One region of the Margalitia sp. FSL K6-0131 genome, then DNA from elsewhere that is predicted to be linked to it. Evidence: a T-box and tRNA genes for the amino acid it is inferred to sense, from the RefSeq annotation. Region 1 holds a T-box; the other holds one or more tRNA genes.

Region 1 (4,188 bases):
ACTGGCAAACTCATCATATCTTTCAATATGTTCCGCCATTCCGTGTGATATATGGAGAATAGCTTTGGGGCTTGCATCTTCTGCTTCCCATTTTTTTAAATAAATTTCTGTCTGATCATCCATTCGAATCCACTCTGATGATATCTTCATGCCTTCCCACCCCTTGTGTTCAACTATTAAAGAAATTATACGAGAAGACAGTGTGTCGGAACAATAAAAAAAGTCGTGAAAAAATAATTAAAGGGGTACATACAAATTGTGAACTGGTCACATAAACGAGGGAAAAGGCAGGATTAATTTCGAAACAGGGAGCGGAAAAATGAACGGGGAACATAAAAAGGAGAGCGGTCTCATTCAGAAGAAAAAGGGTCACATAAACTAGTAAAAGGGTAGCATGAATTTCGCAACAGGGAGCGAAAAAATGAATAGGGAACATTAAAAGGAGAAGGGGTCCCATTCAGGAGAAAAGAGGTCACATAAACTAGCCTAAGGGTCACATTAACTTAAAAACAGGGAACAAATAAATAAACTGGAGAATTATAGAAATGAATAAACAAGTACGCTAGAATATCAGTATATTCTAAAATTTATAGACCGAGAGAGATGAATGATGAATGACTGCCACAAGCATTAGGTTATTTCAAAACGAAGATACTGATAAAATCGTTCAACTGCTAAATGAAAATGCCGAACATCTTCAAACAAAAGCAACTACAACGATCGAAGAATTCAACCAGTTTTTAGACGAGCCTGGAGAGGAAATCAGGGAAAATACATTTGTTGGATGGAATGGGGACCAAGTTATTGCCTATCAATCTTTATGTTTTGTAAGAAGTGATGAGTATATTAATGTGTATAGCTATGGAACCGTCCATCATCAGCATAGAAGAAAAGGGATTGGTTCTTTGCTCCTTAAGAATACGTTAAAATATTTAAACCAGCGTGCGGCGCAGGAAAAAAAGAAAATTATTTATAATCAAATGGTTACAGTGAATCAGGCAGGTCAGAACGAGTTAGCAGAGAAATTTGGATTGGAGAAGAATACGGACCTGTATTCTTATAAATGGACAAAATCCAATTCAGCTCCAAAACAACCTATTTTGCCAAATGGGTATCATTTATTAACTCCAACACATAGAGATGCTAAGGACTGGGCTATGATAGACAATGAAGCCTTCTCGTGGCGAAAAAATAAAGACGGGATGAATCCGGAAAATGTTATCTACGAATTTAATAGTTTAGAATTTTCACCAGATTACTATATTCTTTGCAGGAATGAAAAGAATGATCCCATTGGCTTCGTTTGTGGACGAGAAGAAGAACCGCAGCATGCCGTCATTTCTACGTTAGCTGTTCGTCCATCTTATCAAGGGCAAGGGATTGGAAAAGCATTGCTCCATGAGGTGATCAGAAGAATGGCGGCACATAATATCCAGCAGATTCGCTTATCCGTAGATGCCAATAATCCCACATCAGCGATTAGCCTATATGAAAAATCAGGTTTTACAATGGATAACAGAATCATTCATTACTATTATGAAATAGATCCCATGAAGGAGGTTCTATGATACCGATAATCGTAAACCAATTGATAAAAGATTACGTTGAACTGCTTTATGATAAACTGCCTAACACGATAGAGGGAGTCTATCTCCATGGTTCCATCGCGCTGAATGCCTATGATAATTCCAGTGATGTGGATTTTTTAACGATTACCAAGCGTCCATTAATGCCGGAGGATATTCAAACATTAGAAAAAATTCACCAAATAATTGCAATGAGGTATCCGAAACCGGAATTAGATGGCATGTATCTCCAGCTAAATGAAATCGGTAAGAATACAGAAACGGGCTCTACTCCCTTTTACAATGGCGGAATAATGCATGCGACTGGTGCTTTTAATCAAAACCCTATTACATGGTGGGTTTTAAAACATTCTGGAATTAGAATTATTGGCCCTGCTATTGATCAGCTGAAAATTGGCGTAGAGCCAGAGGACTTCATTAAGTATGTTCATGCTAACATGAATTCTTATTGGAAAAATCGAGTGAGGAATTATAGAACTTTTGATTTCTCCGCGATTCCAGACGAGCTCATTGAAGCGGAAATTGAATGGGCTGTTCTTGGAGTATTAAGGCAATTTTACACGATAAAAGAGCATGAAATTATTTCAAAACTAGGGGCCGGCAAATATGCACTGAACCACCTTCCGAAAGAATGGAATAATATTATCCAAGAAGCAATCAGAATTCGTGAAAAATCCGAGGTAAGCAGCTACCAATCCAACGAAGAAAGAATTTCGGATGCAGTAAACTTTTTATCCTTTCTTATTCAACATTGCAATGACTTGGTAGATGCGAATGGAGAGGTATTGTAATTTACAAATTTATTCTATATAATAATTAGTATAATGTAGAGCAATGATGAAGAAGAGTAAGCTTGAGAAACACTTAAGAGAGCTGATGGCTGGTGAAAATCAGTGTGTGACTTTTGCTGAATGGGCTTCTGAGCTTCCTGACTGAAATAATAGTAGGTTGGGCGGATCGGTCTTACCGTTAAAAGAGACAACGCATCGAAATAATATTTCCGTGCGGTAAAGTGCGCTTACTTTAGAAGGTAAGCGAATTAAGGTGGCACCACGGGCTTCCCGTCCTTTTTAGGATAGGGGGCCCTTTTTGTGTTTTGAAAAGATAGGAGGATATATAATGAAGACAGTATTAACAGGCGTAAAACCAACGGGAAAGATTCATTTAGGAAATTATATCGGGGCAATTAAGCCAGCATTGCAATTGGCATTAAATCCAGATTATCAGCCGATTTATTTTGTTGCAGACTACCATGGTTTAACGAAAACGCAAAATGCAGAGGAAATGCAAAAACTATCTACAGGTGTGGCATCCGCATGGTTAGCGCTCGGACTTGATCCGGAGAAGGTTATTTTTTACCGTCAATCTGATATTCCAGAGATTTTTGAGCTTTCATGGGTATTAGCATGCTTTTCACCAAAAGGACTAATGAATCGTGCACATGCCTATAAATCGCTGGTAGATCAAAATAAGCAAGCAGGCAAAGAAAGCGATGACGGCGTAAATATGGGGCTCTTCACATACCCAATTCTAATGGCTGCGGACATCTTAATGTTTCATACAGATATTGTCCCTGTTGGAAAAGACCAAATTCAGCATGTAGAAATCGCACGTGATATCGCGGAATATTTTAATAAAAATTATGGAGAGACATTCACATTACCTGAATTTAAAGTGGAAGAAGAAACAGCCGTTTTGCCGGGGCTTGATGGCAGAAAAATGAGCAAGAGCTATAACAACACCATTCCTTTGTTTGAAGATGCTGATACATTATATAAATTAATAAAAAAAATCAAAACGGATTCTACTCCGCCGAATGAGCCTAAGGATCCAAATCAATCGATTATATTCGAGCTTTATAAGGAATTTGCATCCCCTGAAAAAATCCAAAAGCTAAAAGAAGCCTATGCAAATGGAATCGGCTGGGGAGATGCTAAGAAAGAACTATTTGATGTCATGAATTCCTATTTAGAAGAACCGCGTGAAAAATATCATGAACTAATGGCAAATCCAAAAAAGGTAAATGAAATACTGTTGTCCGGTGCAGAACAAGCAAGGCAAAAAAGTATTCCATTTATGAAAGAAATACGCAGAAAAATTGGTTTAATGAATTAAGATTTCCATCAAAGCGGGTCGATGTTGCTTAATATGTAAATCGAACCCGCCAATTTTTATTTTATAAAATTAGATTAAAAATCTTTTCCATGATTTGTACCATCACAGTACGTAGTCTTGTCAAAGTTTGGCAGTTTGTGTAAATTTAGTAGCCGTAATATCATCGGAAAGATTTGTGAATATTATTCACTCCTTAAAAACATCTACTATTCGATCCGCCTTGATTCTTTTTTGGCATAATGATATTAGCTGATCAAAAAATGTTTCCACTTCATAACGGGATGTTGGAATAGGAATATGGATGTGGGTTGAACCAAAAAGTTGTTTAAAATAGGCTTTTCTTTCTTGGTTTTTCCCATCCCGTTTCAGTGGATTATACTTCCAAGTTATAACCTCTTTACCATCATCCTGTTCGATAATATTCTGCATCTCTGCTAAAGTCGTAGACTTGTTTTGTGGATAAATAACCAAGTAATAACGGTTATTT
Region 2 (4,188 bases), 230 kb from region 1:
GTTGCCAGGCTTACATAATGGAGGATTAGCTCAGCTGGGAGAGCACCTGCCTTACAAGCAGGGGGTCGGCGGTTCGATCCCGTCATCCTCCACCATATAAAATGCCGGCCTAGCTCAATTGGTAGAGCACGCCCGATTAAGCTTCGAAGCGATGCTTCAGCGTACCGATTGAACCACATCTTGAGTAAGCTTTCTGAAATCGGGACGACGGTTATATGCACTAACATATCAGCAGGTTTTATCTTAATAATGCCGGCCTAGCTCAATTGGTAGAGCAACTGACTTGTAATCAGTAGGTTGGGGGTTCAAGTCCTCTGGCCGGCACCATTTCCGAGCCATTAGCTCAGTCGGTAGAGCACGATCGAGTAAGCTACGAAGCGATGCATCAGCGTACAGCTTGAGCTGCTACTTGAATAGGCTTACTGAAAGCTGGACGTCGTAGATGCACTTTGGTAGAAAGCAATATAAAATCCGTTCTTATAACTAAAAATAAGAGCCATTAGCTCAGTCGGTAGAGCATCTGACTTTTAATCAGAGGGTCGAAGGTTCGAGTCCTTCATGGCTCACCATTTTTTAAAGTAAATTAACTTTCCATAACGCGGGTGTGGCGGAATTGGCAGACGCACCAGACTTAGGATCTGGCGCCGCAAGGCGTGGGGGTTCGACTCCCTTCACCCGCATTGATAAAAATTTCTGCGCGGAAGTAGTTCAGTGGTAGAACACCACCTTGCCAAGGTGGGGGTCGCGGGTTCGAATCCCGTCTTCCGCTCCAAATACCCTTTGCCGGGGTGGCGGAACTGGCAGACGCACAGGACTTAAAATCCTGCGGTAGGTGACTACCGTACCGGTTCGATTCCGGTCCTCGGCACCAAGATTTTTTGCGTAGCAAAATAATCTTCCATAATATGCGCCCATAGCTCAATTGGATAGAGCGTTTGACTACGGATCAAAAGGTTAGGGGTTCGACTCCTCTTGGGCGCGCCATAATCAATACAAACGGGAAGTAGCTCAGCTTGGTAGAGCACATGGTTTGGGACCATGGGGTCGCAGGTTCGAATCCTGTCTTCCCGACCACTTAAAAAGGGGCCTTAGCTCAGCTGGGAGAGCGCCTGCTTTGCACGCAGGAGGTCAGCGGTTCGATCCCGCTAGGCTCCATTTCAATTTTTTAAAATGGCGGTGTAGCTCAGCTGGCTAGAGCGTACGGTTCATACCCGTAAGGTCGGGGGTTCGATCCCCTCCGCCGCTATAAAAATATACTTGTGTTTAAGGACCTTTAGCTCAGCTGGTTAGAGCAGACGGCTCATAACCGTCCGGTCGTAGGTTCGAGTCCTACAAGGTCCATATTAATGGAGGAATACCCAAGTCTGGCTGAAGGGATCGGTCTTGAAAACCGACAGGCGGGTTAAACCGCGCGGGGGTTCGAATCCCTCTTCCTCCGCCATTAATAATACATTTTTATCGTCGCGGGGTGGAGCAACGAGCGTTACTTCATCGAATTATCTGCGAGTTGTACCGATTGAGCCGCATCTTGAATAGGCTTTCTGAAATCGGGACAGTCCATTGCGAATTTAGTGCATATGGAAAACTTAATAATTTTTTATCGACGCGGGGTGGAGCAGTCCGGTAGCTCGTCGGGCTCATAACCCGAAGGTCGCAGGTTCAAATCCTGCCCCCGCAATTAAAAGAGTTATTTTCAAGGAAGATTATAAGGAAGTTTATTTTCAATTCTTGAAAAAAACCTGGTCCGGTAGTTCAGCTGGTTAGAATGCCTGCCTGTCACGCAGGAGGTCGCGGGTTCGAGTCCCGTCCGGACCGCCATTTATAATATATAAAATCTGAATAGTTTTTTAATTTGGCTCAGTAGCTCAGTCGGTAGAGCACGTCCGAATAAGCTACGAAGCATTACTTCAGCGTACCAGTCGAGCTGCTACTTGCGTAATCTTTCTGAGACTGGGACGAAGCGACTACAATTTAATTTACAAATAATAAACAATTACGGCTCAGTAGCTCAGTCGGTAGAGCAAAGGACTGAAAATCCTTGTGTCGGCGGTTCGATTCCGTCCTGAGCCACCATTTAGTTAAATATGCCTGCCTAGCTCAATTGGTAGAGCACGATGAATAAACTTCGAAGCAAAAGCATCCAGCGTACAGCTTGAGCCGCTTCTTGATTAGTCTTTCTGAGAGCTGGACGACGGTTATATGCACTAACATATCAGCAGGTTATATCTTAATAATGCCGGCCTAGCTCAATTGGTAGAGCAACTGACTTGTAATCAGTAGGTTGGGGGTTCAAGTCCTCTGGCCGGCACCAGTAGGTTTCGGAGGGGTAGCGAAGTGGCTAAACGCGGCGGACTGTAAATCCGCTCCTTCGGGTTCGGCGGTTCGAATCCGTCCCCCTCCACCATTCTCATAGGGGCATAGTTTAAAGGTAGAACTAAGGTCTCCAAAACCTTCAGTGTGGGTTCGATTCCTACTGCCCCTGCCAATAAGATTATGGCGGCTATGGCGAAGTGGTTAACGCATCGGATTGTGGCTCCGACATTCGTGGGTTCGATTCCCACTAGTCGCCCCATAAAATTGTTAAATAAGATTTATTATTGGGCTATAGCCAAGCGGTAAGGCAACGGACTTTGACTCCGTCACTCGCTGGTTCGAATCCAGCTAGCCCAGCCATCCATCCATATGGCAGCATAGCCAAGTGGTAAGGCAGAGGTCTGCAAAACCTTTATCACCGGTTCAAATCCGGTTGCTGCCTCCAAATAATCTTTGCGGGTGTAGTTTAGTGGTAAAACTACAGCCTTCCAAGCTGTTGTCGTGGGTTCGATTCCCATCACCCGCTCCAAAAAATAAGGGGCCTATAGCTCAGCTGGTTAGAGCGCACGCCTGATAAGCGTGAGGTCGATGGTTCGAGTCCATTTAGGCCCACCAGAGTTTTTTGCAATAGCAAAATAACTTTCAATTATTGTTCCGCAGTAGCTCAGTGGTAGAGCTATCGGCTGTTAACCGATCGGTCGTAGGTTCGAATCCTACCTGCGGAGCCATTTTTTTGGTGGAAAACTCAAATTGATGAAGAGATGCCCGCCGCTACTTTTCATAAGTTGCAGGATTCATTAAAGCTCTCTTTCTCAGTCATTTAAAATATAATAATGCGCCTTTAGCTCAGCTGGATAGAGCAACAGCCTTCTAAGCTGTGGGTCAGAGGTTCGAATCCTCTAAGGCGCGTCCTAATAGAATGACCTAATCCTATATATTGGATTAGGTTTTTTTGGTGCGCCCAGCATGGGTGCAGTCTATAGGGTGAAAGTCCCGAACTGTGAAGGCAGAAGTAGCAGTAGCTAAACGCAAGGGTGTCTGTGGTGACGCAGAATCTGAAGGAAGCGGGCGGCAAATCTCCGGTCTGAGGGACACGAACTTCATATAAGGCTAGGTATCATTGGATGAGTTTGCCAAACAAAACGAAGTCCTTTCTGCCAAAGATGATACAGAGTAAATGAAGCAGATAGATGGGGAGAAAGACTGTACTCTTACCTGGGGAGGTCTGGCTGAAATGCCGAGCACACTCGGTAACTTACTTTGTGAAGGGTAATTGAACAGCCAGAAGTCAGCAGAGGTCATAGTACCTGACTAGCTTAAGATGGTTAGGGAAGGACTGAACATTTAAGGAGAATATACACTAGGCGTTCATTGTTTATGATGATACAGACAATCCAATTGGACTTACTTAAAGGAGGAAGTGGTGAATTCCACAGGGGACTTTAAGAGGGTGGAATAAACAATGGCACAAATAGCACGTATATTCACGTGAAAGGATGTATCGAAATGATGGAACGAATACTGTCACGGGACAATCTACTTTCGGCATTGAAACGTGTCGAAAAGAATAAGGGTAGCCATGGAGTAGATGAAATGCCTGTAAAATCCCTACGAGCGCATATTCTACAAAATTGGCAAGAAATCCGAAATTCAATAAAGGACGGAACCTATGAGCCTATGCCAGTCAGACGAGTCGAAATCCCGAAACCAAATGGCGGCGTTCGTTTATTAGGTATTCCTACCGTGACAGACCGTTTTGTCCAACAAGCGATTGCCCAAATATTAACCCCAATCTATGACCCAACCTTTTCCGAACATAGCTATGGGTTTAGACCCAGAAGAAGGGCACATGATGCCGTTAGGGAAGCAAGGCAA

Evidence for each region. The T-box of region 1 lies ahead of NSQ59_RS22775 (tryptophan--tRNA ligase). A T-box ahead of a tRNA ligase gene usually reads a tRNA of that ligase, here a tRNA-Trp.
Region 2: it has a tRNA-Trp gene. The T-box ahead of NSQ59_RS22775 (tryptophan--tRNA ligase) is inferred to sense a tRNA for this amino acid. The anticodon was not compared.

The regions. Positions count from the first base shown of each region.
Region 1 is NZ_JBBOZS010000001.1:4,651,922-4,656,109, reverse strand. It holds gene NSQ59_RS22790 (alpha/beta hydrolase) at 1-150, opposite strand, end outside; gene NSQ59_RS22785 (GNAT family N-acetyltransferase) at 615-1,568, shown strand; gene NSQ59_RS22780 (aminoglycoside adenylyltransferase domain-containing protein) at 1,565-2,377, shown strand; T-box leader at 2,412-2,658, shown strand; gene NSQ59_RS22775 (tryptophan--tRNA ligase) at 2,706-3,701, shown strand; gene NSQ59_RS22770 (hypothetical protein) at 3,888-4,188, opposite strand, start outside.
Region 2 is NZ_JBBOZS010000001.1:4,882,854-4,887,041, reverse strand. It holds rRNA gene rrf (5S ribosomal RNA) at 1-10, shown strand, start outside; tRNA gene NSQ59_RS23995 (tRNA-Val) at 20-95, shown strand; tRNA gene NSQ59_RS23990 (tRNA-Thr) at 252-327, shown strand; tRNA gene NSQ59_RS23985 (tRNA-Lys) at 494-569, shown strand; tRNA gene NSQ59_RS23980 (tRNA-Leu) at 599-680, shown strand; tRNA gene NSQ59_RS23975 (tRNA-Gly) at 698-772, shown strand; tRNA gene NSQ59_RS23970 (tRNA-Leu) at 783-871, shown strand; tRNA gene NSQ59_RS23965 (tRNA-Arg) at 908-984, shown strand; tRNA gene NSQ59_RS23960 (tRNA-Pro) at 998-1,074, shown strand; tRNA gene NSQ59_RS23955 (tRNA-Ala) at 1,083-1,155, shown strand; tRNA gene NSQ59_RS23950 (tRNA-Met) at 1,173-1,246, shown strand; tRNA gene NSQ59_RS23945 (tRNA-Ile) at 1,268-1,341, shown strand; tRNA gene NSQ59_RS23940 (tRNA-Ser) at 1,349-1,441, shown strand; tRNA gene NSQ59_RS23935 (tRNA-Met) at 1,605-1,678, shown strand; tRNA gene NSQ59_RS23930 (tRNA-Asp) at 1,742-1,818, shown strand; tRNA gene NSQ59_RS23925 (tRNA-Phe) at 1,998-2,073, shown strand; tRNA gene NSQ59_RS23920 (tRNA-Thr) at 2,236-2,311, shown strand; tRNA gene NSQ59_RS23915 (tRNA-Tyr) at 2,321-2,404, shown strand; tRNA gene NSQ59_RS23910 (tRNA-Trp) at 2,412-2,485, shown strand; tRNA gene NSQ59_RS23905 (tRNA-His) at 2,497-2,572, shown strand; tRNA gene NSQ59_RS23900 (tRNA-Gln) at 2,599-2,673, shown strand; tRNA gene NSQ59_RS23895 (tRNA-Cys) at 2,685-2,758, shown strand; tRNA gene NSQ59_RS23890 (tRNA-Gly) at 2,769-2,842, shown strand; tRNA gene NSQ59_RS23885 (tRNA-Ile) at 2,852-2,928, shown strand; tRNA gene NSQ59_RS23880 (tRNA-Asn) at 2,967-3,041, shown strand; tRNA gene NSQ59_RS23875 (tRNA-Arg) at 3,149-3,222, shown strand; gene ltrA (group II intron reverse transcriptase/maturase) at 3,820-4,188, shown strand, end outside.